Regions from separate parts of the Paenibacillus sp. W2I17 genome, predicted to be linked through region 2. Evidence: riboswitches for the same ligand, from Rfam matches in the RefSeq annotation. Region 2 holds a riboswitch; the other holds the start of a gene.

Region 1 (12,676 bases), 2.1 Mb from region 2:
CCATGGATGTCCATCACATAAATGGCATCCGGATGGTTAAAAAACAGTGATTGGTAAGAACTTCCCTCAGAAATAATGCGCTTCAGGGTTTCCGTTTTATTGATATCCAAGGCTTACCCCTCTTTTCTCAGCCAATATCTTCATCTAACAACAGGGATTAATTATCCCTTACAAAAATGGGCCTACCCTCGAATAACCATGTAAGCCTGCCTAGAAACAGCTTTTTTTATTTTACCAGATTCTCGTCTCATTTTGCTTACAATCTATGATTCAATTCACATGATGTGTGAGGTAATACTTGGAATTTTAATATTACTTAGGAGGCGTCTTCAAGGAAAGACAAGTTATACAAGAATAAATGTAAACCTATAACAAGCTTGGAGTTCAATTCCAAGTCAGCTAATTCTGGCGAATGGGTAAACGATTTTCTAAAGAACTCAGGACATCTTATTTGGCGTCCATGCGCCCTTTGTAAATGTTAAAGAACATCAGACACGTTAATCCCCATAATCTCCTGTCATATACGCTGCAAACGGTTGTTTCATTGGATGTCCCGCCTGAAGCAAAGCTTCTCAAAGAAAGAGAGATCATCCGCTCTTGCGATGCCTTGATATAAAATTAACGATACAATTTGTATCAAAAAGGCTATAATCGTTAAAAAACGTTTTTTGACTACGGAGAGGACGGATGAATCATGCTGCCCAACAGAGTTAAAATTGCTTACGGTAAACTAAGAGGCTTGGCCATCTTTGGTAAAATTCAGCCCTCTATGGGCCTGCTGCCACGAATCAGGGGTAAGGTTTATCTGAATAGATTGGGTGATTTGCAGGTAGGAAAACGGCTTAACATTATAGGCAAACCTTGGGGAACCCAGTTAACGGTGGTCAAAGGTGCGCGATTAACGATTGGCGATGACGTCATGATTAATGCAGGAGTCGGGATTGCCGCTAACGTTGAAGTGACCATCGGCAATAACGTCATGATTGGTCCTCGAACAAGCATATTCGACAGTGCCTATCACCGGATTGACTCTCTGGATGACGGGAGCCAGACTGCCAAGCGGATTGTGATTCAGGATAATGCCTGGATTGGTACAGGCGCGCTTATTTTGCCCGGAGTGACCATTGGCAGAAATGCAGTTGTGGCAGCAGGAAGCACGGTGACCAAAGATGTACCCGAAAATACACTTGTAGCCGGGGCACCAGCCAAAATCATCCGGGAGTTGACCATTCATGATGGGTGGGTCAGACATTAGAAAAAATCCTCCTGAAGCATACATACAATAGAGCTTGCATGTTTTGCTTAAAGAGGATTTGGATCTACGATAACCAAGTGTGTAAGGGATTATTCAGATTTCTTTTTTTGCAAAATACATCATGCCGATTCCAATGAAAATAACAGCACTGCCTCCAACAACCGCCAGCATCGTCATCAGTGGCACGTTGTAGGCTCCGAAACCCGCGCCGTCCACGGGTGTCATCAGAATCATCGGTTGTGCCCATGGATAATACGGCCCATATGTCGCCGAGTTTACAATGAGAATATTCGGTATGGTCAATGCAAAATTCAGTGCGAGCGGTGCGGCAAAGCTGCTCCACACCAATGAAACGAACATCTGCAGGGCAGCCAAGGGTACACAGGCCAGCAACCCAAGCAGCAGTTTGCCTACCAAGAATCCCCAAGGTACTGGCATCGTAATGCCGTGAATCATGCCTGCCAGCAGAATGGACATCAGCAATAATACTTGTGTACCCGCCAGAAGCATGAGTACAATCGTCAGTTTACCTGCATATACGCCTGAACGCGTGAGCGGTAAAACCAGCATCTGCTTCCACCCTCCACCTGCATGTTCAAAACGGCAGACAAAAGACGTAAACACGCCAGTCAGCATCGGTAACAATAACAATCCGTGCAGGAAAACCATCGTGGTCATCAATACCTGCCAATTTCCCGATGGAGTGGACAACAGTCCGATGAGCAGCGCAATGAGTGGACTCAGCAGAATCAGGAGCCATATGGGCGATTTGCTCATTTTCAATCGTTCAGCGGACAAGATTCGGAAGTACGTTGTTGCAAAGCTCATATCAGGCCACATCCTTCCGGCTAAAATGCACCATACCCAGCAACAGGATTAATAACCCTAGACCTGCCCCCATGCCTGCATACAGGTATGGATTAGGCCCATTCCAGGCCATCTGTGCCCATGCGAGCGGAAAGCTCGGTGAGATACTGAGCGAGAACATACCCGTTATCGCGAGAACGATGCCCAGGGTGACGGGAAGCGCCTGATTCTTGTTAACCATCGTGAGCCACAACTCCAGTGACAACACCGGAAGTGCACCAGCCAAAGGCAATAGACCCAGCTTGATCGCATGTGTCCAAGGTATTTCGCTGGCATGGAATCCGAGGATCAGACCCAGACCTACAATTCCTGCGGTTAACAGCAGGCAGGAGATCACCAGCAGCACACAAGCAAGCAGGAACTTGGCTAAATACACGGCTGGTCTGGGAATGGGCATCGCAAGCAACTGTTTCCACGATCCTTGTTCATGCTCAACATTAGCGATCATGGAGCTGAGAATGGTTGCCCCCAACATCAGAGACAAAGGCACAAAGACAACCACATTGCCGAGCAATCCGCCCCACAGGTTATCTGCATACTGCTCTTTCAGATAGTCCAGCCGTAAGCCAAAATTAAGTGCCTGCATCGCTGTCAATCCAAGAGGGGCTAGAAAAACAAGAAACCAGATCCCTTTCCCCCGAATCTTGAGCCAGTCTGACGATAATGCACGCCCGGTCATATGGAAGCCCCCTCGCCAATGACCCGCATGAACAGATCTTCCAGCGACTGACGCTGTTCCTCTACACGATACACATCATGATCCTGCTCAATTAATCGGCGCACAAGCAGTGCCACTGAACTGTTATCCATATAAGGGAACGTTAATGCAGAACCTTGTTGCTGACCAAATTGTCCCTGTTCTCTCGCCAGCTTCATAGCCTCTTCCGGCTCGGAAACCGTTAACCGGATAGAGCTACCCGTCTGACTATGCAGACTTGCGATGGTATCCTGAAGCACCATCTTGCCTTCACGGATAATACCAACGCGACTTGCCATCTGTTCGACTTCACTCAGCAAGTGGCTGGAAACCAGAACGGTAATGCCATGTTCCAGAGGCATGCGTTTGATCAGTTCCCGAATCTCCTGAATACCGGCAGGATCAAGCCCATTCGTTGGTTCGTCCAGAATCAGCAGCTCCGGTTCACCCAGCAAAGCGCTGGCAATACCCAGACGTTGCTTCATCCCAAGGGAATAGCCCTTCACCGAACGTTTGGCATCCTTGGTCAGATCTACAATGGACAGCACTTCAGCAATTCTTGATTTTGGTACATTGATGATGCGGCGCAAAGTTTCCAGATTTTCTACTGCGTTCAGATGTCCGTAATAGGACGGGTATTCGACCAAGGAACCCACACGGCGCAAAATATCCATGCGATCCTTGCGGATATCCTTGTCGAAGATACGTATCACGCCTTTGGTTGGTTTAATCAAGCCGAGAAGCATGCGAATCGTTGTTGTTTTGCCGGCGCCGTTGGGACCGAGGAAGCCGTAAATATCTCCCTTTTTAATATGCAGATCAAGTTCACGGACCGCTGCACGGTCCCGGTATGTTTTCCATAAATTCGCCGTTTGAATAATATTTTCACTCACTGTATGATCACCTCGGAACTATCGTAACCTTCCAAGGTTAAAGCTAAAGTAGTCTCCAGTTTAAGTTTAGTTTAAAAAAGCTATTTCAGCGGTTTGTTGTTTCCCTGTTTCCCCTTACCACTGTAGATATATGTCTGGACACCCGTATCGGAACTGTCTACCCGCTTGCGAAGACCCATCTCACGAATCAACAGGTCTACAATGGATAAGCCTAGACCTGTGCCTTTTGTGTCGGAATTCGGTTGCATTCCCGGACCCCGATCCTGAATAACGATGGCCGTCTCACCCTGAATCTCCTGAGTTGATATACCAATATATTTCCCGCTGGCGGCATGGCGGATCACGTTTTGGAACAAATTATCAAGAATACGGCGCATGCCCTGTTCATCCATATGCCAGATCAGCGGTTCCTCTGGCAGGTCAATATCAATCTCAAATTGCTCTTTCTCCCAGACCGGGTACCAGGCGGCCGCCGTTTCCCTGACGATCCGCAGTATATCTTTCTCTTCCAGCTTCAGTGTATATTTCCCACTTGTGAGCAAATTGTAGGATAACATGTTGTCAATGAGCCCACCGAGGTCCTCCATCTTTGCTTCCATGCGATGTAATGAACGGTCACCTTGCTCGCTCAACTCTTCCTTGTGCAAAGCATGCATATGTCCACGAATCACCGTTAGCGGGGTACGCAGATCGTGGGAAAGCCCTGCAATGAGACGTTTGCGCAATTGTTCTTCCTCGCGTTCACGGTGGCGGCTGTCGGACAGTTGATGCACCATCTGATTGAAGGATTCTTCCAGTTGACCAATCTCGTCTGACCGGCGGATATCTACCGGAAGCGGGAGGCCTTCCTTGCCTGTGGTCATCATGGCCGTCTGCAAACGAATAAGTCGTTTGCGAATGCGTGCAAAGAAGAGAAACGACATAATGATGAAGATCAGAAAGATGAGGGTCATTACGATACCAAGATACAAAAGTTCCATCGGCCAGTTACTCTGATTCATTTGCAGAAGTGACCGCGGCACTTCAATGATCATGAATCCCTGTCCTTTGTCCTGCTCATCTCCGCCAATATATGCAACTACGGTCAGTGGATCACGATAGGAGGCTTCTTTCATGAATTGCACGGTATTGTTCGCATTCCATAAGGATGGAATATGAGTCTCTGTCGTTTGCCCGGAATCCAGTGACCATCTCAATGTCGTGTCTGTTCTGCCATCCGGCGACGTGGATTTCAGAAGCGTTACATCTTCACCACCGAGAATAAAGAGGGTCTCACCGCTCACATTCACACGATACATGGAAGATTTGGGATATGAGTCATGTAATTGCTCCAACCGGGCCTTAATCTCTTCATCCGAAGCACCATCCAGGTTCTTCGATTCACGTGACCAGATATTACTGATCCTAGTAACATCACCGTAAGGTGCTGCTCGGTCTGTGTTCGTATTATTCACTACGACAATATATATAACGGATATGATTGGAAGGACAACAGGCACAAACAATATTGCCGCCAGGATCAGGAGGATGTATCTGGACATCAAGGAGCGCCCAAAGCGAAGCTTGCGCCGCCTGGATTGCTTTTGATCCATGCTTCGTTCTCCCTTCCGTTCTCCCTTCATGATCTTCCGTTCTCTGAACCACCGGATCATGGCTTCTTCACACGATATCCCACACCACGGACCGTCTGAATAACTACAGGATTGGCCGGATCAAGCTCCAGCTTTTCGCGTAGATGTCGAATATGTACCATTAAAGTCTTGTCCCCATCCAGATAAGGCTCGTTCCAGACGGCTTCATAGATCTGCTCTTTCGTGCGAATCATGCCCATATGTCGTAGCAGGTAGGCGAAGATGTGGAACTGTTTTCCCGATAAAATAATCTCATCTCCCGTCTCCTCATTAACGATCCGGTTGTCCTTCTCATAGATGGAGAGATGATCCAGCTTCAGGGCAGCATCCGTGGATACCGCTGTTCCTGCCTTACGCAGTTGTACTTCAATCCGGGCAGCCAGTTCATCGGGGTGAAATGGTTTGGTCACATAGTCATCGGCAAAATCAAGACCGTGCAACTTATCGTCAATGGACGTTCTGGCCGAGAGCATGACAATAGGCACCGCGGGATGTTCTTTTTTCAGTCGCTGGCCCACCGTAAATCCATCCAGCCCGGGCAGCATGACATCCAGAATAATGAGTGAGCAACCGATAGCAGCCTCCGCTGCACCTTCACCACTGCCGAGCCATACCACCTCATAACCGCGCTCCTCCAGATCGGCTCTGACCCAAGTCGCAATTTCCGTATCATCTTCAATATATAACAGTTTGGTTTTCATCCGAATATTCGTTTCCTTTCTGTCCCCATTGGGTTAATGATATATCTGAGCATAATAATGATAAAAGCTGCCTATAACATATGGATTCATGTCTTATTGAAACAATGTTAAAGTCCTTTACGTTACCACACATTCTAATTATAGCGTATTCATTAACGTGGGGAATGTCATATTAATCAAGTCTACCAAGTACATACTATATCCACACCTGACGGGAGGAAATTCATCATGCTGCTGGAAGCCATCTATCATCAACCGAAACGTAACTGGGCCTATGCCTATGACCAAGATACAATCCATCTGCGCCTGCGTGCCAAAAAGAATGATCTGACCGAGGTACATGCCCTGACCGGGGATAAATATGCGTGGGATGCAACCAAAGCTCTGGTTCCCTTAACGAAGTTCACCTCTGACTCCATGTTCGATTACTACGAGGGTGAGGTGAAACCTCCCTACCACCGACTGAAATACTCTTTTCTGCTCAAAAACGGAGACGAACAGATCTGGATGACCGAGACGGACTTCCAGGAAGAAGAACCGGACGATCCGGGTCGTATGTTCCAGTTCCCTTATATTCATGCCGGAGCTGTATTCACACCCCCTGCATGGGTTAAGGATGCGGTGTTCTATCAGATTTTCCCTGAACGATTCGCCAACGGCAACCCGGATATTAGTCCGGAAAAGGTAGAGCCGTGGGGCGGCGAGCCAACACCTTTCAATTTCTTCGGCGGTGACCTTCAGGGCGTGATCGACCATCTGGATTACATCAGCGATCTTGGCATTAATGCGATCTACTTCACACCCATCTTCGAAGCCACCACCAATCACAAATACGATACCGAAGACTACCTGCGGGTAGACCGGCACTTTGGTGACGCAGATACCGTGAAACGACTGGTCGAGCTGTGCCATGCACGCGGAATTCGCGTACTTCTGGATGCTGTGTTCAACCATTCCGGGAAGACATTTGCGCCGTTTGTGGATGTGCAAAAGAACGGAGAACAATCCAAATACAAGGACTGGTTTCATGTACATGAATACCCGCTGGACGTGAAGGATGGCATTCCTACGTATGAGACCTTCGGATTCGAAGCGCACATGCCAAAGCTGAATACGGAGAATGCCGAGGTTAAGGCCTATCTGCTGGAGGTTGCTGAGTACTGGATCAAGGAAGTGGGTGCGGACGGATGGCGGCTGGATGTGGCAGACGAAGTGGACGATGCATTCTGGCGTGATTTCCGCCGTGTAGTCAAAGCGGCTAATCCGGATGCCTACATTCTGGGGGAAGTATGGAACGAGTCTTCTTCCTGGCTGCAAGGCGACCAGTTCGATGCGTCTATGAACTATCCGTTTACCGATGCCGTGAATGCTTTCTTTGTGAAAAATACAATGCACGCCGAACAGTTCGCAAACTCCATCGGGCGACAGTTATCCCGTTATCCGCTTCAGGCTAGCGAAGTGGCGTTTAACTTGCTGGACAGCCACGACACCCCGCGACTGCTCACGCTGTGTGAAGGCGACCAGCGCAAGATGAAGCTGGCTGCGTTATTCCAGTTCAGTTACATGGGAGCGCCATGCATCTATTACGGAGACGAGATTGGCATGGATGGCGAACATGATCCGGGCTGCCGTAAATGCATGGAATGGGATGAAGCGAAGCAGGACCGAGAGCTGTTCGACTTTTATCAGAAACTGATCTCCCTGCGTCATGCTCATCCTGCCCTGCGTGCAGAAGGCACCGTTCGTTTCCTGCAGGCTCGTCCCGATGGCAGCCAACTGGTATTTGAGCGACAAAATGAGGAGGAACGCATTTTGGTTCTGTTCAATCGATCAGAAGAGACGGCTATTGTCGAGCTGGAGGCTGGGGACGAGGAATGGACCGAGTTATTTGGCGGAAACCATCGTACCGCCCAGGAAGATGGCGTACTCGCCATTGAACTGCCCGCGTATGGATATGCCGTATTGAGTACGGCTGTGAGTCAGGACTAGAGTTATAATACACATCATACATCTGAGCCACATCTAAATAGCCTATCTTCGCTTCATCTGGCAGCATAAAACAAGCGTCCTGCAGAACCCTGATTCGGGTTCACGGACGCTTGTTTTGTATTTTTGTATTCGCCGTTATACATAATAATGTCACTATTTATATATCGGTGGTCCCGGTTCAGCTTAAACCTGAGTATCCTTGTCCATTTGAGCATTGTCCGCCCCACTTGTAGTTGTGTCAGAATCCGCTGGCTTTGACTCCTGCTCAGGCTCGGCACGCTTTGCCTTTGGTTTAGCCAACTTCTGCATCATTTTGCGGCCGGTTGGTGTCTGGGCCAGTCCGCCCTGGGCTGTCTCCCGATGGCGGCTCGGCATCGCACTGCCTACTTCCAGCATGACGTCGATGACTTCATCTGACGGAATAGCACTACGCACTCCGGCCAGGGCCATGTCAGCCGCAGCCAGCGCCGTAACTGCACCCAGTCCATTACGGACGATGCACGGGATTTCAACAAGGCCTGCGACCGGATCGCAGATAAGGCCCAGTGTATTTTTTAACGCCAAGCCTACGGCATGAACGACCTGTTCCGGTGTACCTCCACGCAGTTCAACCATGGCACCCGCAGCCATGCCGATTGCAGAACCCACTTCCGCCTGACAGCCACCCTCGGCACCGGAGATAAATGAATTGTTGGCAATAACATAACCAATCGCTCCCGCACAGAACAACCCGTTCACCAAATGTTCGTCCGTCCAGCCAAATCGCTCCTGTGAGCTAATAAACACACCGGGGATGATGCCGCAGGAACCGGCTGTTGGTGTTGCCACGATCCGACCCATGGAGGCATTCACTTCAGATACACACAGGGCATACGCCATGGCAAGTGCGGAAGCATCTCCTGAACAAGTCTCACCCTTGCGGATGTACTCGGCCATTTTTTTGCCGTCTCCACCCGTTAACCCACTGCGTGATGTTGTATCTTCCGTTAACCCTTTGCGTACCGCTTCCTTCATCACTTGATAATATTCAGACATCTGCTTCACAACATCTGCTTCTGGTGTATTGGTCTCCTGAACCTGCTCCTCGATCATCAGCTGTGCAATTGTTTTGGATTCCGCTGTACAGATCGTATTCAGTTCGTGCAAATGTTTAAACCGCATCCGAACCAACTCCTCTCTTCAAATCGATAACACGAATGTCCAGCACATGGTCGAGCTCCTTTAGACGCTTGAGCATATCGGGATTAGGCACACCATCCATTTCCATCGCGGTAAGCGCTTCGCCATCACGGGCTTTCCGGTCCACCTGCATATACCCGATGTTAACCCCGGATGAACTGATCGTGGACGTTACCGAGGCGAGCACCCCCGCTTTGTCCGCATGTCGCAGAACAAGTGTCGGAAACTCACCACTAATCTGAACACGAAAATCATTCATCGCATGCACCGATACGCTTCCACCACCAATGGATGCACCGATTAAGGAGCAGGCACGTTCTCCATGCCACAACTCAATTTTGACCGTATTTGGATGAGGAGCAGGCAGGCCACTTGTATAAAACTCAACCTCCATGCCCGCTTCCTCTGCGTATTGCTCTGCATCCGGGATACGCGGATCGTCTGTGACATAATCCAGCAGACCGCCAATCAGTGCCAGATCTGTTCCGTGCCCCTGATACGTATCAGCGAATGAACCGTATAACGTCAGCCGGGCACGATCTGGCGTACATCCTAGCCACTGTCGAGCGATTCTTCCCAGCCTTGCTGCTCCAGCTGTATGTGAACTTGAAGGCCCCGTCATGGACGGACCAATTATTGAGAAAACATCTTTAAATCGCACCTTGTAACCCTCCAATTAAATTCGTCATTTCCATCCAGATTCCATGCCGTAATGTTCCTTTTTTGCTGAATGATGACATCAAAAAAGGACAGAAGAAGGCCTCAGGCCCTCTCTCTGTCCTCGATACCTGAGAGTTTCACAATCAGCAGTGTCTCACGACAAGGTGCATTGTCTGCAATTACAGACAAGGTCACCGGACTGACTGATCATATACCCCTTGGGTGGCGCAGTTCGCGCACTCTCCAGAGTTGCGTCCAACGATGGTACATTTACCTGAGAGATTAACCACTGCGCCGGGTGCGCAGCGGCTTGCTCCTTCGGTGCCTGAACACTAGCCATTTTGCTTGGCTAACCCAGGTCTCTCCCGCTCGTTATCATCCGCTTATATTCACTTCCTCGTTCAACTCACATCGAACGTGTGTCTTCTGTTCAATTGGATCATATCTGGTACATATACTTACAGATTAATATGCTACACATTATATGTCAATAAAAGTGACGTATAATTACCATCTTTATCAACTCATTAGGAATGATTAGGCAGCTTCAATTCATTTATCCAAGCTTGAAGCTTCTCTTTCGTCCATCCTTCGTTTTCACCCATAATGGAGTAACGCAAGCCATTCTCACTCCATGATATGTTCCGAATGCTCTTCATATATGAACCCTCGGTGTTACGAACCTTAATCTTGGCTTCATCCGGCATTAGTGTATCGTCCACATTTTCTTCCGGCATCTTGAATACCGTCAGGCTGACTTCTACCTTGTCGTTACTTACGTAATACAAGGTTACTTCATCTCTGCTCAGCTCACCGCGCGATGTAGACATTTCGATCCGTGATAGTTCGAATTCTCCACTCATGTCCTGTAGGAACGGCTGTTCCAACGCTTTTTCCGCTTCCTCTAGGGTCACTTCGGAATTCTGCATCATATCGTTCAAGTCCTTCACATCGACCTCCTTAGGGATGTCAATTACGAAAGTATCCTTTGTGAATTCAGGGTCATACTGAATCGGATCATAGACCATTTCTGATTTTCCATCCCCATACGCGCTGTTTACTTTGACAATCATCCACGTTTTGGGATCTACCCAATACTCTGAAGATATGGAGAATGCGCCTTCTTCTTTTGGTGTCAATTCAATATGAATGACGTCCTGTCCATGAAGTTTCTCCTGTCCCATCATATTCACATCATGCGTAGTACGTAACCGCTCTAGTTGATCGAGCAATATTTGCTTCTGGGTTTGATTAGGTTGTTGTGACACGGATGATGCATCCATGGAATATGCTGCCCCTGTTTCTTTTTCATATATGATGATCTTCTTTCCATCATTAACTGCGTAACTGACATTGCCATTCTCTGATGTTTCCGTGCGCTTTCGTCCGGTTTCACCATCTACCCATTCCTTAATTTGCAACGTGTTAGTCAGCTTGTCATCTGCCCATATCTTCATCACACCTTCCGCATAATACGAGGCGGGTTCTGTTTCTGCTGAGACAACCTTCTCAATCATCTCATCTCCTGACATAGCCAGCATATCCTTCTCCGCGCAACCTCCAAGCAGGGCGCCTGCCAACACAGCAGTACCCAGCATCATCCATCCTTTTTTCATCATCTTATCCACCCTCTCTGCGTTTACATTCTCCATGTTCAGGCAATCGGCATGCTGCCAGCGTTCCATATCCTTCGTATGACCACATGCGCATATCCCCTCCGTGCTTTATCGCAACCCGTTTGGCTATACTCAATCCCAATCCCGAACCACCTGCATACGTCTTCTCCTCCTGATTCTGGTGTTGAACATAGGGTTCGAAGATACGAATGAGCTGTTCTTCAGGAATAGCAGGACCTTCGTTTTGTACTATGATCAATGTTGCTCCCGCCCTGTAGTTATCCAATTCAGCTCTAAGCGAAGGAATAATCCATTCAGGAAGCTCCCAATCTGAAGCAATAACCCCTAGTCCCATTACACCGTTCGTCCTTGTGTGGCGTAGTGCATTATTTATCAGATTATCTGTCAGGCGCATCAGTTGTTCGGGATGAACTCGGTACAGTTGATCTGTGCGGACATCCATCTTCACGTCAATCTGATCACGCTCGGCAAGTCCCTCATAGCTCCCAAGCAGCATATCAAAAAACTCTTCACCTTCCACCTTAACCATGGCCATCTCCGATTCACTGGAACCCAGCGCCGTATACATCTCAAGTTCACTAATCATCTGTTTCATCCGCTCCACATTTCCGAGCAGCACATCCTGATATTCCTGCCTTTCAAGGCGTTTCAGTTGACGATCACCGTTAAGTACTTCCGTATAGGCACTAATGGACATCAACGGTGTTTTCAGATCATGGGATAACGAGGCGATCATGAGCTCTTTTTCTTTTTGCTCCCTCTCCACATCGGCCTGAGTATGTCTGATCTTGTCTTGCATTGCATCAAACTGTTGGAGCAAGATGCCCATTTCATCATGACGAACAGGTACCACATCCGTAGCAGCCTCTCCCCGTGCAAAAGCATCCATTCGTTCTATGAGATATTTCATCGGCCGAAAGAGCTTTCGAGATAGCAACCACAGCACTGTTCCGTATAACAGGATAAAGAAAGTAGCAGTGAGACCCATGACCCAGGTTGTCCGCAAGGATATGCCTTCCAGCCAATCTCCACGCAGCATGACGATTTCGTAAATGCCAACCAACTCACCTTTTTCCCATACGGGTTTCTTCAACGAGAATGTACGATGACGAATCTGTAATTTGTACAAATTACGATACAGCTCCCGCCCCCCCAACGGTGTAAGCT
Region 2 (12,676 bases):
TTCGCCAAAATCAACACCCTGTGGATACTGAATGACAGAGATACCTGTGGATAAAATGAAAGATTTGGATTCCTTCGTACCGTGCGGGATCGCAAGTCCGTTCCCTACATAGGTCGAGACAATCTCTTCGCGTTCAATCATCTTCTCAATGTAATCAGCAGTAATATGTCCTGCATCCTTCAGAATCTGTCCTGCCATACGAATCGCTTCATATTTGTCCTGAGCCGTCGCATTCAAGATGACTTTATCTGTTGTTAACATACTCATCATTTTTGACCTCCAATTTCGGTTTTACTGCGGTAAAATCCAACCAGTTCCTGGGAAAGGTAATGAATGAGTTCATCCCTGATTCCCTTCTCCAGCAATGCAATCATTTCTTCCTGCAATAACAGTGCGCTAATCTCACTGAGAACCTCCAGGCTTTCCTTGGATAATTCTCTGGGACCGAGCATCAAGAGGATATGGGTAACTCCTGCCGGATCATCCGGCGTACGAAGGAGTGGCTCAGTGAGCTGAAATAGGCTGATAGACGGCCTGTAGATGCCCTCACTGCGTGTATGGAACAGCGCAAGTCTTGTGCCGGGAATCTTTTGACTCCCCACTGCTTCACGTGCCTCCAACCGTTTCGCAATCTCCTCCGGTTCCTTCAACACACCAGATTCATGGAGGACGTTGCACATCGCATATACGGTTTTATAGAAACCAATATCCTGGTTATCCAGCGAGTACACCTGAAACTTCCCGATAATCCGGACGATTTCAACCAGAATAGCTTCCATTCCGTCAGGGTTCGAGTAACGACTTGTCGTCTGAACCTCTGTTTCCTGCGGCTTGTGATGCTGTCGTTGTAACGTTGTTGTCCTGATAAAATGACGCAGCTGCTCACTCTCTTCTGCCGTGAGCAGTGGGCTCACTTTGTAATATTGATGCTCATCCATCGGCAGATCGACAGTGGATAACACCAGGTCATATTCATCTGTAGGGATTCGCGTAGCTTCATACCAGGACACACTGTCCATGATCCGAATCTCGGGAATCTCCTTCGTCAGTCGACTGGAAAGCATACGTGATGATCCGATTCCGCTTGTACACACAATGATCGCCCTGATTTCCCGTTTCAATGCACGCAACCTCTCAATGGAAGCTCCAAAATGCATGACCAAGAAACCAATTTCCTCATCCGGAACTTTCACACCCGGCCAAGCTTGATGCACGGATTTTTTGACATCTTCGAAGAGTGAATCATAATCCTTTCGAATCTGCTGCAGCAACGGATTACGAATGATCTGCTGTTCTTCAATTCGCTCCATTACAGGTTGCATATGACCAATCAGACCCTCACGAAGCAAACGATCCTCATGAAAGGCATAATGAGTTCTAGCCTGCATCTGATCAATCAGTGAATGTACCCTGTCCAGTAAAATCAAGTCGTCTATCGGCAACAGCCGTGAAGAGTGAATCCGTTGTTCTGTCTCAATTAATAGTCTGTGAAAATAAGCCTGCTCATCTTGGGAGAATGTCAGCCCCAGCTGGGTGGATAGAACACTGCACAAGCGGGAAGCCAGATAAGGCGGAACCTTTATCTCACCCTGCTCTGCAATTTCATCTCCCTTCTTCTCCCGGGGAGATATACGCCCAATGCCAAAGCCTTTACGGATACGTACAACTGCTACGGATAATTGAATCAGCAGCTTCATGTATTGCCGTTCCGGGATGTTCTCCAGCCATTCGATATCCGGCTGCCATAACGCATTTTCGACCGTTAGCACATCACCATGTCCAATCATATCCAGCAGTTTTTGGTTTACGATGGAGCCTCCTTGTTCTGGCTGTCTTCCGAACAGATCAGACTCATCCAGAAATTCGAGGGCAAGTGCAGCAATGGCTGTGCGATGAAACGTCTCACTTCCGTTAATTTTGACACCATATCCACGCCTGCGGACCAGCTTCAGTCCAGCCTGAAGAATCCGTAACTCCAGATCGTCCAGATCAGTGGTTACCGTGGACACAGTCACCTTCAGATCCGAAGCAAGAGCAAGCAACTTCACAGGCTCTGACTCATCAAGCAGGATGCAAAGCATGAAGAGCTTACGCTCTTCTGGCGTAAACTCTACATATTCTTTACCCTCCAGTTGCTGTCGCAATGCAGTCAGATCATCCGAACCGGAATCAATTCGAATACCGGTTCCTGATTTTTTTTCCAGTCTCATCCCCAAAGGTTCAAGCCATTGTTCAATCATTTGAAGCTCGCGATGAACCGTTCGGGTACTGACTTTTACTTCAACGGCGATTTCGCCGGCAGTGACTTCATGTGGGTGCTCCAACAGAAACTCCACGATTTCGCGTTGTCTTTTGGTAATACTCATATCTCAGCCTCCGGCTCAGGGAAAACGAATGCGTGCAATTACTTCAGACGTTCAACGAGCGCATCATATTCCGGGCTTTTTAGGAAGTTGTCGATGGATATATGTTCTGCATTCGGCGCCACAGAGCGGGCACGATCGGTTAATACTTGTTGTGTGATCACCACATCTGCATCCGGCGGGATATCACTGATGGCCGTATTGGTCACCGTAACGTCAATCCCCTCGGCCTTCATCTTCTTGCGTAGAATGGAAGCGCCCATGGCACTCGATCCCATACCTGCATCACAGGAGAAGACGATCTTTTTCACATCTGTTTTCACAGTAGAAAAGGCCATATCCGCAGCTCTGTCTGCTTCACGTTGGTTAGCCGTAATGCCAGCGTTTGGCACGGTTCCTTGACTCTTCATATCTTTCATGCGACTGGATGCGGACTCCAGATCTTCGTCCTTTTGTTTACCCGTTTTCAGCAACAATGCTGCCACAAGGAAAGAAACGACGGCTGCTACAAGCACCCCTGCGAGCATCGGCAGGTATCCACCTTTTGGTGTTAAGAGGAAATACGCGATAATACTACCCGGTGATGGTGCTGAAACAAGTCCTGCTCCGGTGAGCATAAATGTTAATGTACCTGCGACGCCACCCGCAATTGCGGCAAGAATCAGAATCGGTCTCATCAGAATGTAAGGGAAGTAGATCTCATGAATTCCCCCGAAGAAATGAATGATAACGGCACCTGGTGCAGAAGATTTGGCCATTCCGCGTCCGAAGAAGCAGTAAGCAAGCAAGATACCAAGTCCCGGACCCGGGTTGGATTCAAGCATGTATAATACGGATTGCCCTAATTCTCTTGCTTGATCTGTTGCAATAGGCGTAAGAATACCGTGGTTAATTGCATTGTTTAGGAACAATACTTTACCCGGTTCGATAATCAGGTTGACCAGCGGCAGCAAGCCCAGATTCATTAAGCCTTGCACCCCGGCAGACAATACTTTGCTAATGGCTTCTACAGCAGGCCCAATGCCCAGTAGCGCAAATATGCCCAAGATTCCGCCAATAATACCGGCTGAGAAGTTGTTAACCAGCATTTCAAATCCGGCTCTAATTTTACCTTCGATCGATTTATCGAATTTTTTGATGATCCATGCTGCCAGAGGTCCAGCGATCATGGCCCCGAGGAACATCGGAATATCGCTACCCACGATGACCCCAATGGTCATAATGGCACCCACGACACCACCACGCTGGCCATGCACCATCGTACCCCCGGTGTAACCGATTAACAGTGGCAGCAAATATTTGATCATCGGATCGACTAGCTGGGCAAGCGTCTCGTTAGGGAACCAGCCTGTTGGAATGAACAGAGCCGTAATTAATCCCCAGGCGATGAACGCTCCCATATTCGGCATGACCATACCACTCAGGAATCGGCCAAAACGCTGAACACCAACCCGTAGCCCACCTTTGGAATTGGACGATTGGTCCAAATTACTCATTGTATTATCCTCCTTGGATCAAGTGATTATGATTATGAAAGGGGTATCATTTCTCCCCTGCTGTAATCCTAAGCGAGAATGCTCTCCTGTTCAATGAAATGAAAGCGTACTTTCGTCATGAACAATGATGACAACATTAGGTTATGTAATCGTTTTTATCTATGCATAATGGCTGAACTCATTGGTACATAAGGCTTTTCTCGCCTATGACTTTTATCATTTCCAAAATCATTTTCTAACCTATAGCTTGGTCTAATCAGACAATTTGCATCACAATCTGCCTGAATCAGTATTCACAACGTTCCTTGGAAAGCACAAAAAAACCTGTGCAAGCATCAAGCTCACACAGGTCGCAATAACATGAAGCACATCTCATTTTTCTATAAAATCATATGTTAATAAGTACAAGTTCATTGATTCTATTCTTCGGTATGTTTGCGATACGCATCTGCATTCATCAATGTGGACAATGCTGCAGACAGATCTCCCTCAACACGAATCTCGATCATCCAGCCTTCCTCGTAAGGAGAGCTGTTTACCAGTTCAGGTGAGTCCTGCAACGAATCATTCACCGCAATGATTGAACCAGTGACTGGAGAAAACAAGTCCGAAACCGTTTTGACCGATTCGATCGTTCCAATGCTGTCTTCTGCTTTTACATTAGTTTCAAGGTCAGGCAATTCCACAAACACAATGTCACCCAGCTGATGCTGCGCGAACTCGGTAATGCCAATACGTACAGTATCCTCCCCTACGGTTTGCACCCATTCGTGCTCTTCACTGTACAGGAAATCACTTTTCAATTCGCTCATCGATATCCGCCTCGCTTTTCATTAATGAGTACATGCGTTCTTTGACCTTAACCTTTTTCCCAGAACATAGCGTATGATATTTTTGAATCAAATGTCAAGATACCTCACAATTTATTTGCTGAACACCTCTAAATCCTGTAACCGGATTACACTCTTTCTTCATATACTGGTGAATATTAGAATAGTAAGCGCACTCTTTATAAATACACGAACAATATTATTAAAATAATATTAAATATTCGGTTTTTAATCATTATCTATGATATCGTTCTTGACATCAGTAGTGGATTCACGTTTTAATGAGAGGAGTAAATGTGTTTATTGGACTATGTTATACCCGCGGATGAATGTAAAGGGAGAGATTACCCGTGACACCCGATTCGGGATGCACATGAGGTAACGCCGAAGGAGTAAACCACCGATAAGCGGGGGTGAATCTCTCAGGCAAAAGGACTTTTACGGGACGCAACTCTGGAGAGCATCTATTCGCCCTGTGCGGGCGTTATGATCACCCAAGGGGAAACCTGCTGCACAACGTAGCGGGGTAACTCTCAGGTACAAGGGACAGAGCCTTAGAATACAGCGTGCTACTTGGCATGCCGATTCTTTGGCCTGTCCTTTTCCTTTTTCCCAAAAAACGAAAAACAGGATTCAGATCGGCGCTGTCATAGCTGCCTTACCATACTTATGTGATGAAAGTATCTAGCTGAAAATTTAAAAATACCCTGGTTCATTGATCCACGATTGTATATCCGGCCGGCTGACGGCCCATGACGAGGTGATTTGATGTCCGATTTGCTTAGAACACCACTCTTCCCACTGTATCAGCAATACGAAGGCGTACGGTGCATTGATTTTGGAGGCTGGGAGCTTCCGGTACAATTTAGCGGAATCCAGAAAGAACATGAAGCCGTACGCGAGCGCGCGGGACTGTTTGATGTATCCCATATGGGCGAATTCACAGTACAGGGTGAGCAGGCTGAAGTTTTTTTGCAACAAATGACGACCAATGATGTGACCACGCTGGTTCCCGGTCAAGCCCAGTACACCCTGATGTGTTATCCAGATGGCGGTGTGGTGGATGATCTGCTTGTGTATAAGCTGGAAGATCAGCATTATATGCTCGTTGTTAACGCCTCCAACATCAACAAGGATTGGGCGTGGCTGCAAGAGCACTTGATCCCTGGCGTAAGCATGACCAACGATTCGGAGCAGACGGCGCTGCTCGCCTTGCAAGGTCCACTGGCTGTAGACATTATCGGGAAAGTTACAGATACGGATGTAAGCTCGATTGAACCGTTTCGTTTTGTGCAGGATGCTGAAGTATGCGGAGTAAAATTACTGTTGTCCCGTACCGGTTATACCGGTGAAGATGGCTTTGAACTATATGTTCCTGCGGACCAGGCTGCTGTGGTCTGGAATGGATTAATGAAAGCCGGTGAAGGTCACGGACTCGTACCAACCGGACTTGGTGCCCGGGATACACTGCGCTTTGAAGCAAGGCTCCCCCTGTATGGACAGGAACTGTCGGCAACCATCTCTCCGCTTGAGGCTGGCGTTGGCATGTTTGTGAAGCTGAACGCCGGACCTTTTATCGGACACGAAGCCTTGTTACAGCAAAAAACTGACGGGCTCGCCCGCAAACTGGTCGGCATCGAAGTGCTGGAGCGTGGTATTCCTCGCCCCCACTATCCGATTTACGCCGAAGGCGTACAGATTGGTGAAGTGACAACAGGCACGCAATCACCTACATTGAAGCGTAATCTGGGGCTTGCCCTCATCGACAGCAAATACGCTGCGCTGGGAACCCCGCTTGAGATTGAGATCCGCGGCAAGAAACTAAAAGCCGAGGTCGTGAAGACCCCTTTTCATAAACGGACACGTACGTCGAAGACACCTACTCAAGGAGCTGATCAAGCATGAGCAAGCACCGTTACATTCCCATGACTGAGCAAGATCAGAGCGCCATGCTCGCAACCATCGGTGTGGATACGCTGGAGGATCTGTTTCAGGACATTCCGCAGGAGATTCGTTATCAGGGCGAGCTGCCCGTATCCTCCAAACTCGATGAATATGCGCTGACACGTCATATGTCCAAACAAGCTGGCGCCAACGCCAATTTCGAAACACACGCCAGCTTCCTCGGCGCAGGTATATATGATCATCATGTTCCTTCCGTCATCAATCATGTCATATCCCGTTCCGAGTTCTACACTGCCTACACACCTTATCAGCCTGAGATCAGCCAAGGTGAACTACAGGCCATTTTCGAATTTCAATCCTACATCTGTGAATTAACCGGTATGGCTGTGGCCAATGCCAGTATGTATGACGGTGCAACTGCCTTTGCCGAAGCAGGAAACCTGGCCGCAGCGGCAACTCGTCGCAAACAGCTCATCGTATCCCGTACCGTTCATCCGGAAGCCCGTCAGGTATTGCAGGCGTATGCGCACGGATTGAGTTTGGAGATTGTCGAGATTGGTTATAAGGATGGCGTCACTGATTGGGATGCCCTGCAAGCCGCCATATCGGACGATACCGCTGCTGTCATGATCCAGAGCCCGAACTTCTTTGGTGCAGTGGAAAATGTGAAGCAAGCCGCTGACCTCGTGCATGCGCACAAGGGCCTGCTCGTTGTAAGTGCTAACCCGCTATCGCTGGGTCTGCTGGAAGCCCCAGGCAAGCTGGGTGCCGACATCGTTGTAGGTGATGCGCAGCCCCTCGGCATCGCCGCTTCACTCGGCGGCCCAACATGCGGATATTTCGCCGTATCCCAGCCTCATATGCGCCGAATTCCTGGCCGAATTGTAGGCCAAACAACGGATCGCAACGGCAAGCGTGGTTTTGTACTGACACTGCAAGCACGTGAACAGCACATCCGCCGCGAAAAGGCGACATCCAATATCTGTTCCAACCAGGCTTTGCTTGCACTCAGCGCATCTGTGTATATGTCCATCATGGGTAAACAGGGCATGATCGATGTCGCGGATCTGAATTTGCAAAAGAGTCATTACACCCTCAATACATTAACTGCGATTCCTGGAGTTAGCCTTACTTTTAATGCACCAACATTTAATGAGTTTGTTATTAAGCTTCCTGAAGGAACCGACGTGGATGCCCTTCAGTTGAAATTGCTGGATGCGGGCTTTATTGGTGGTTACGAACTCGGACGTGATTACCCGGAGCTTGCCGGACATATGCTGATTGCTGTTACCGAACGACGCAGTAAGGAAGAGATTGACGAATTCGCACGAGCATTGGAGGGATCGCTGTGACTCAGGAAACGACAACGACGACAACGACAACATCGGTACAAGGACAATCGGAAACAGGTACCTCTGTCTCCACTTCGGCTCAATCTGTGACAGAAAAATTCAACGCACAGACCTTATCCCCTGCACCGGAGCAAGCATTGATCTTTGAACTCAGCAGCCCGGGACGTGTCGCTTATTCCTTGCCAGAATGTGACGTTCCTCGTCAGGCTGCGGATACGTTGATTCCCCGGGAAATGCTCCGTTCGGAAGCAGCGGCACTGCCGGAAGTGTTCGAGGTAGATGTTATTCGACACTATACTGCGCTATCCCGTCGCAACTTCGGTGTAGATAACGGATTCTACCCACTGGGCTCTTGTACAATGAAATATAATCCGAAGATCAATGAGGATGTTGCCCGTTATAACGGTTTTGCCAAAATCCATCCGTACCAGCATGAATCCAGCATTCAAGGTGCTCTTGAACTGTTATATACGTTGCAAAACGACCTTGCAGGTCTGACAGGTATGGACGCTGTGACCTTGCAACCCGCCGCTGGTGCCCATGGAGAATGGACTGGACTTATGATGATTCGTGCCTACCACGAAGCTCGTGGCGAACAACGTACCAAAGTCATCGTGCCCGATTCTTCTCACGGGACCAACCCGGCAAGTGCTACCGTTGCAGGATTTCAAACTGTGACGATTCCATCCCGCGCAGATGGACTGGTCGATCTGGACGCGCTCCGTGCAGCTGTTGGTTCGGATACGGCAGCATTGATGCTGACAAACCCGAATACACTTGGTTTGTTCGAGAAAGACATTCAGGAGATTGCATCCATCGTACACCAGGCTGGTGGCTTGTTGTATTACGATGGAGCCAACTCGAATGCCATTATGGGCATTACCCGTCCGGGTGATATGGGCTTTGACGTGGTGCATCTGAACCTGCACAAAACGATGAGTACACCTCATGGCGGTGGTGGACCTGGCGCCGGACCAGTTGGTGTGAAGAATCGCCTGATTCCGTTCCTGCCTAAGCCAATGGTAATTAAAAATGATGACGGTATGTATGCATTCGATTGTGAAGGAGATCAATCCATTGGTCGGGTGAAAGCCTACTACGGCAACTTCGGTATTTTGGTACGTGCCTATGCCTACATTCGCACTTATGGACCGGAAGGTTTGCGCCGTGTCTCTGAATGTGCGGTACTGAATGCCAACTATATGATGGCCCGTCTCGCCCCTTACTACGAGATTCCATATCCAGGCGTATGTAAACATGAATTTGTCATGTCTGGTCGGGGTTTGAAGCAATATGGTGTGCGTACACTTGACGTTGCCAAACGATTGCTTGATTTTGGATATCATCCACCAACGGTGTACTTCCCGCTCAACGTCGAAGAATGCATCATGATCGAGCCGACAGAAACCGAAAGTAAAGAAACGCTGGATGGGTTCATTGATACGATGATACGGATTGCCAAAGAAGCGGAAGAGACACCAGAATTAGTCCTGAACGCACCTTATGGCACACCGGTTACTCGACTCGATGAGACTACCGCCGCCCGCAAACCTGTACTGAACTGCGCGTGCAGTTAATCAAATCATTGTTATAACGAAGGCTCTTGCTGATGTTCCAATCAGCAAGAGCTTTTTGTGTTGCCTTCCCCTTTAAAGATGCCACTCTTACAGCTCGCCATCATCCTGTTAGAGTATTTCTCAACATTTATAACAAAAAAAGCCGATATCCACAATGATTCGCGGATACCGGCAAAATCGCTGCATCAATGCAGCTCATTATCGGAAAAAGAAAAAACCTCAAATCCGGAGGAAACCCCGGCAAAATTACGCTTGAATGCTTTGAACCAATTCAACGACTTGTTCAGCCGTTTGCATATCCAGAGCTTTAGCAGCCAGTTCCTGCATATCCGCACGGGACAGCTTAGTGATCTGACTACGAGCTGGCAGGATGGAGGTTGCGCTCATGCTGAACTCATCCAATCCAAGACCAAGCAACAATGGAATTGCTGTTTCGTCTCCTGCCATCTCACCACACATGCCAACCCATTTGCCTTCACGATGCGCTGCATCGATAACCATTTTAACCAAACGCAAAATGGCTGGGTTGTAAGGCTGGTACAGATAAGCCACTCGTTCGTTCATACGGTCAGCAGCCATCGTGTATTGAATCAGATCGTTCGTTCCGATACTGAAGAAATCCACTTCTTTGGCAAACTGATCCGCCAGAACTGCAGTCGAAGGAATTTCGACCATGATTCCGAGTTGAATGCTGTCAGAAACAGCAATACCTTCAGCAACCAGCTTCTCTTTCTCTTCGAGCAAGACAGCTTTTGCTTCACGGAATTCACCGAGTGTTGCGATCATTGGGAACATGACACGCAAGTTTCCATGTACGCTTGCACGCAGCAATGCACGCAATTGTGTACGGAAGATATCCAGACGGTCCAGACACAGACGAACTGCGCGGAAGCCGAGGAATGGATTCATTTCTTTTGGCAAGTCCAGGTATGGAAGCTCTTTGTCTCCACCGATGTCGAGTGTACGAACAACGACAGGTTTACCTTCCATTTTTTCCAGTACCGCTTTGTAAGCATTATACTGAATGTCTTCGGAAGGGAGCTTGTCTCTGCCCATGTACAAGAACTCGGTACGGTACAGGCCTACAGCCTCGCCGCCATTTTCCAGAACACCCGTTACATCATTTGGTGTACCGATGTTGGCTGCAAGTTCAACATGAACGTTATCCACCGTTACCGTTGGCTCATCACGAAGTTTTCTCCACTCTGCACGTTGTGCATCATACTGTTCCTGTTTGGCACGGTATTCAGCAATAACTTCATCAGTAGGGTTAACCAATACGTGACCATCCAGACCGTCAACAATAATCATATCGCCTTGTTTCGCTTGAGCCAAGATGTCCTTGGTTCCAACAACAGCCGGAATTTCAAGAGAGCGAGCCATAATCGCCGAGTGAGAAGTACGTCCACCAATGTTAGTTGCAAAACCTTTAACAAATTGGCGGTTCAATTGAGCCGTGTCGGAAGGTGTTAGATCCTCCGCAAGCACGATCACTTCTTCATTGATCTCAGCTGGACTCATGAAGTCGATACCAAGCAAGTGATTTAGCACACGTTTGGTAACGTCACGCATATCTGCTGCACGTTCCTGCAGGTATGCACTCTTCATGTTCTCGAACATGGAGATAAATTGTGATGCCGTTTCGTTCAAAGCAAATTCTGCATTGATCATGTCATCCGCAATTCTAGCTTTAACCGGATCAATCAGTTCCGGGTCATTCAGAATGAGCAAATGCGAAGCAAAAATCTCAGCTTTTTTCTCGCCAAGCTCTTGTAAAGTACGCTCTTTGATCGCCTCAAGCTCAGCCTGGGATTTACCCAGAGCTGAGTCGAGTTTCGCGATCTCTGCGTCAACGTCGTTGATTTGGCGTTTTTCTACAGAGTAATCAGGATGCTCCAAGATAAACGCCTTGGCGATAGCAATACCCGCCGAAGCCGCGATCCCGGAGACATTAAGCATTAATTTCGCCCAACCCTTCGTTAACCATAACGTCAGTCAAAGCTTGAAGAGCTTCAGCTTCGCCTTCGCCTTCAACGATGATGCTGATAGTGTCGCCTTGTTCCAATCCCAGGGAAAGAACACCCAGAATGGATTTCAAAGTTACTTTTTTACCGTTAGCTTCTGCAAAGGATTCTGCACCTTTGAATTTGTTTGCTGTATTAACCAGGGCTGTCGCCGGACGTGCGTGGATACCATCTTCGTCTGTAATTCTGAATGTTTGTTGCATTACAATCATCTCACTTTCAGTAGTTTGGTTTAGGCATTGCATATATTTACACTTGCTTGCCATCGTCGTAACACTTCTTATTTTATCTCAATGATTGGCTGTTCGCCAACTTTCAGCACTCCACTCTTCTTCAGAGTTACTGTGGAGCCCTCTGGCAGGTTAGTGAAAATAACTGGTGAAATGATCGAAGGAGCGTTTGCTTTGACATACTCCAGATCCACTTCCATAATCGGCTGACCTGCCGATACCAGATCACCTTCCTGTACCAGTACGTTAAAGCCTTGACCTTTCAGCTTCACCGTATTAACACCTATATGAACAAGCACTTCCTTGCCACCATCGGACATGATGCCCACGGCATGTTTGCTTGGAAATACATTAAACACTTTACCATAGACAGGAGAAGTTATCGTACCATCATGTGGCAAAATTGCGAATCCATCACCTGTCATTTTCTCAGCAAAGACCGGATCAGGTACGTTTGTAATGTCCAGCAATTCACCATTGACTGGCATGACGATATCCTCAGCAACGATGCGCTCTCCCTGCTCACCTTGTGCCTTCTCCTCTTCAGGAGTTGGTTTGGCAGCTGCTGGCGTTGGTGCTGGAGTTCGTCCTGCAATAATATCCTGCATCTGAGATTTGATCGTGTCGGAACGTGTTCCGAAGATGGCTTGAACATTATTACCCACTTCAAGTACACCAGATGCACCCAATTGTTTCAAACGATCTTTTTTCACATTGGATTTCTCATTAACTTCAATCCGCAAACGAGTAATACAAGCGTCCAGATGTTTGATATTTTCCTTGCCACCGAAAGCTTCGAGAATGTTATGTGGCAGGTCATCCGTTGAACCAGAGCCTCCGCCAGATTCGGTTTCAGGCGTTGCATCCTCTCGTCCTGGTGTTTTGAGATTGAATTTGCG

What was found. A riboswitch is a leader RNA that binds a small molecule or an ion and turns the genes downstream of it on or off. The one in region 2 is predicted to bind glycine.
Region 1: linked by a shared signal. The riboswitch ahead of sdaAB (L-serine ammonia-lyase, iron-sulfur-dependent subunit beta) and the one ahead of gcvT (glycine cleavage system aminomethyltransferase GcvT) in region 2 are both predicted to bind glycine.

The regions. Positions count from the first base shown of each region.
Region 1 is NZ_JAUSXM010000001.1:4,074,303-4,086,978, forward strand. It holds gene QF041_RS18155 (PAS domain-containing hybrid sensor histidine kinase/response regulator) at 1-110, opposite strand, end outside; gene QF041_RS18160 (acyltransferase) at 695-1,255, shown strand; gene QF041_RS18165 (ABC transporter permease) at 1,349-2,083, opposite strand; gene QF041_RS18170 (ABC transporter permease) at 2,085-2,801, opposite strand; gene QF041_RS18175 (ABC transporter ATP-binding protein) at 2,798-3,712, opposite strand; gene QF041_RS18180 (HAMP domain-containing sensor histidine kinase) at 3,793-5,304, opposite strand; gene QF041_RS18185 (response regulator transcription factor) at 5,361-6,044, opposite strand; gene QF041_RS18190 (alpha-glycosidase) at 6,273-8,033, shown strand; gene sdaAA (L-serine ammonia-lyase, iron-sulfur-dependent, subunit alpha) at 8,217-9,194, opposite strand; gene sdaAB (L-serine ammonia-lyase, iron-sulfur-dependent subunit beta) at 9,184-9,873, opposite strand; glycine riboswitch at 9,986-10,121, opposite strand; glycine riboswitch at 10,126-10,250, opposite strand; gene QF041_RS18205 (LolA family protein) at 10,400-11,491, opposite strand; gene QF041_RS18210 (sensor histidine kinase) at 11,493-12,638, opposite strand; gene QF041_RS18215 (hypothetical protein) at 12,640-12,676, opposite strand, start outside.
Region 2 is NZ_JAUSXM010000001.1:6,189,525-6,202,200, reverse strand. It holds gene QF041_RS27740 (PTS mannitol transporter subunit IIA) at 1-267, opposite strand, end outside; gene QF041_RS27735 (BglG family transcription antiterminator) at 267-2,366, opposite strand; gene QF041_RS27730 (PTS mannitol transporter subunit IIBC) at 2,405-3,859, opposite strand; gene gcvH (glycine cleavage system protein GcvH) at 4,279-4,671, opposite strand; glycine riboswitch at 5,015-5,137, shown strand; glycine riboswitch at 5,141-5,241, shown strand; gene gcvT (glycine cleavage system aminomethyltransferase GcvT) at 5,458-6,594, shown strand; gene gcvPA (aminomethyl-transferring glycine dehydrogenase subunit GcvPA) at 6,591-7,946, shown strand; gene gcvPB (aminomethyl-transferring glycine dehydrogenase subunit GcvPB) at 8,033-9,523, shown strand; gene ptsP (phosphoenolpyruvate--protein phosphotransferase) at 9,770-11,482, opposite strand; gene QF041_RS27700 (HPr family phosphocarrier protein) at 11,475-11,750, opposite strand; gene ptsG (glucose-specific PTS transporter subunit IIBC) at 11,828-12,676, opposite strand, start outside.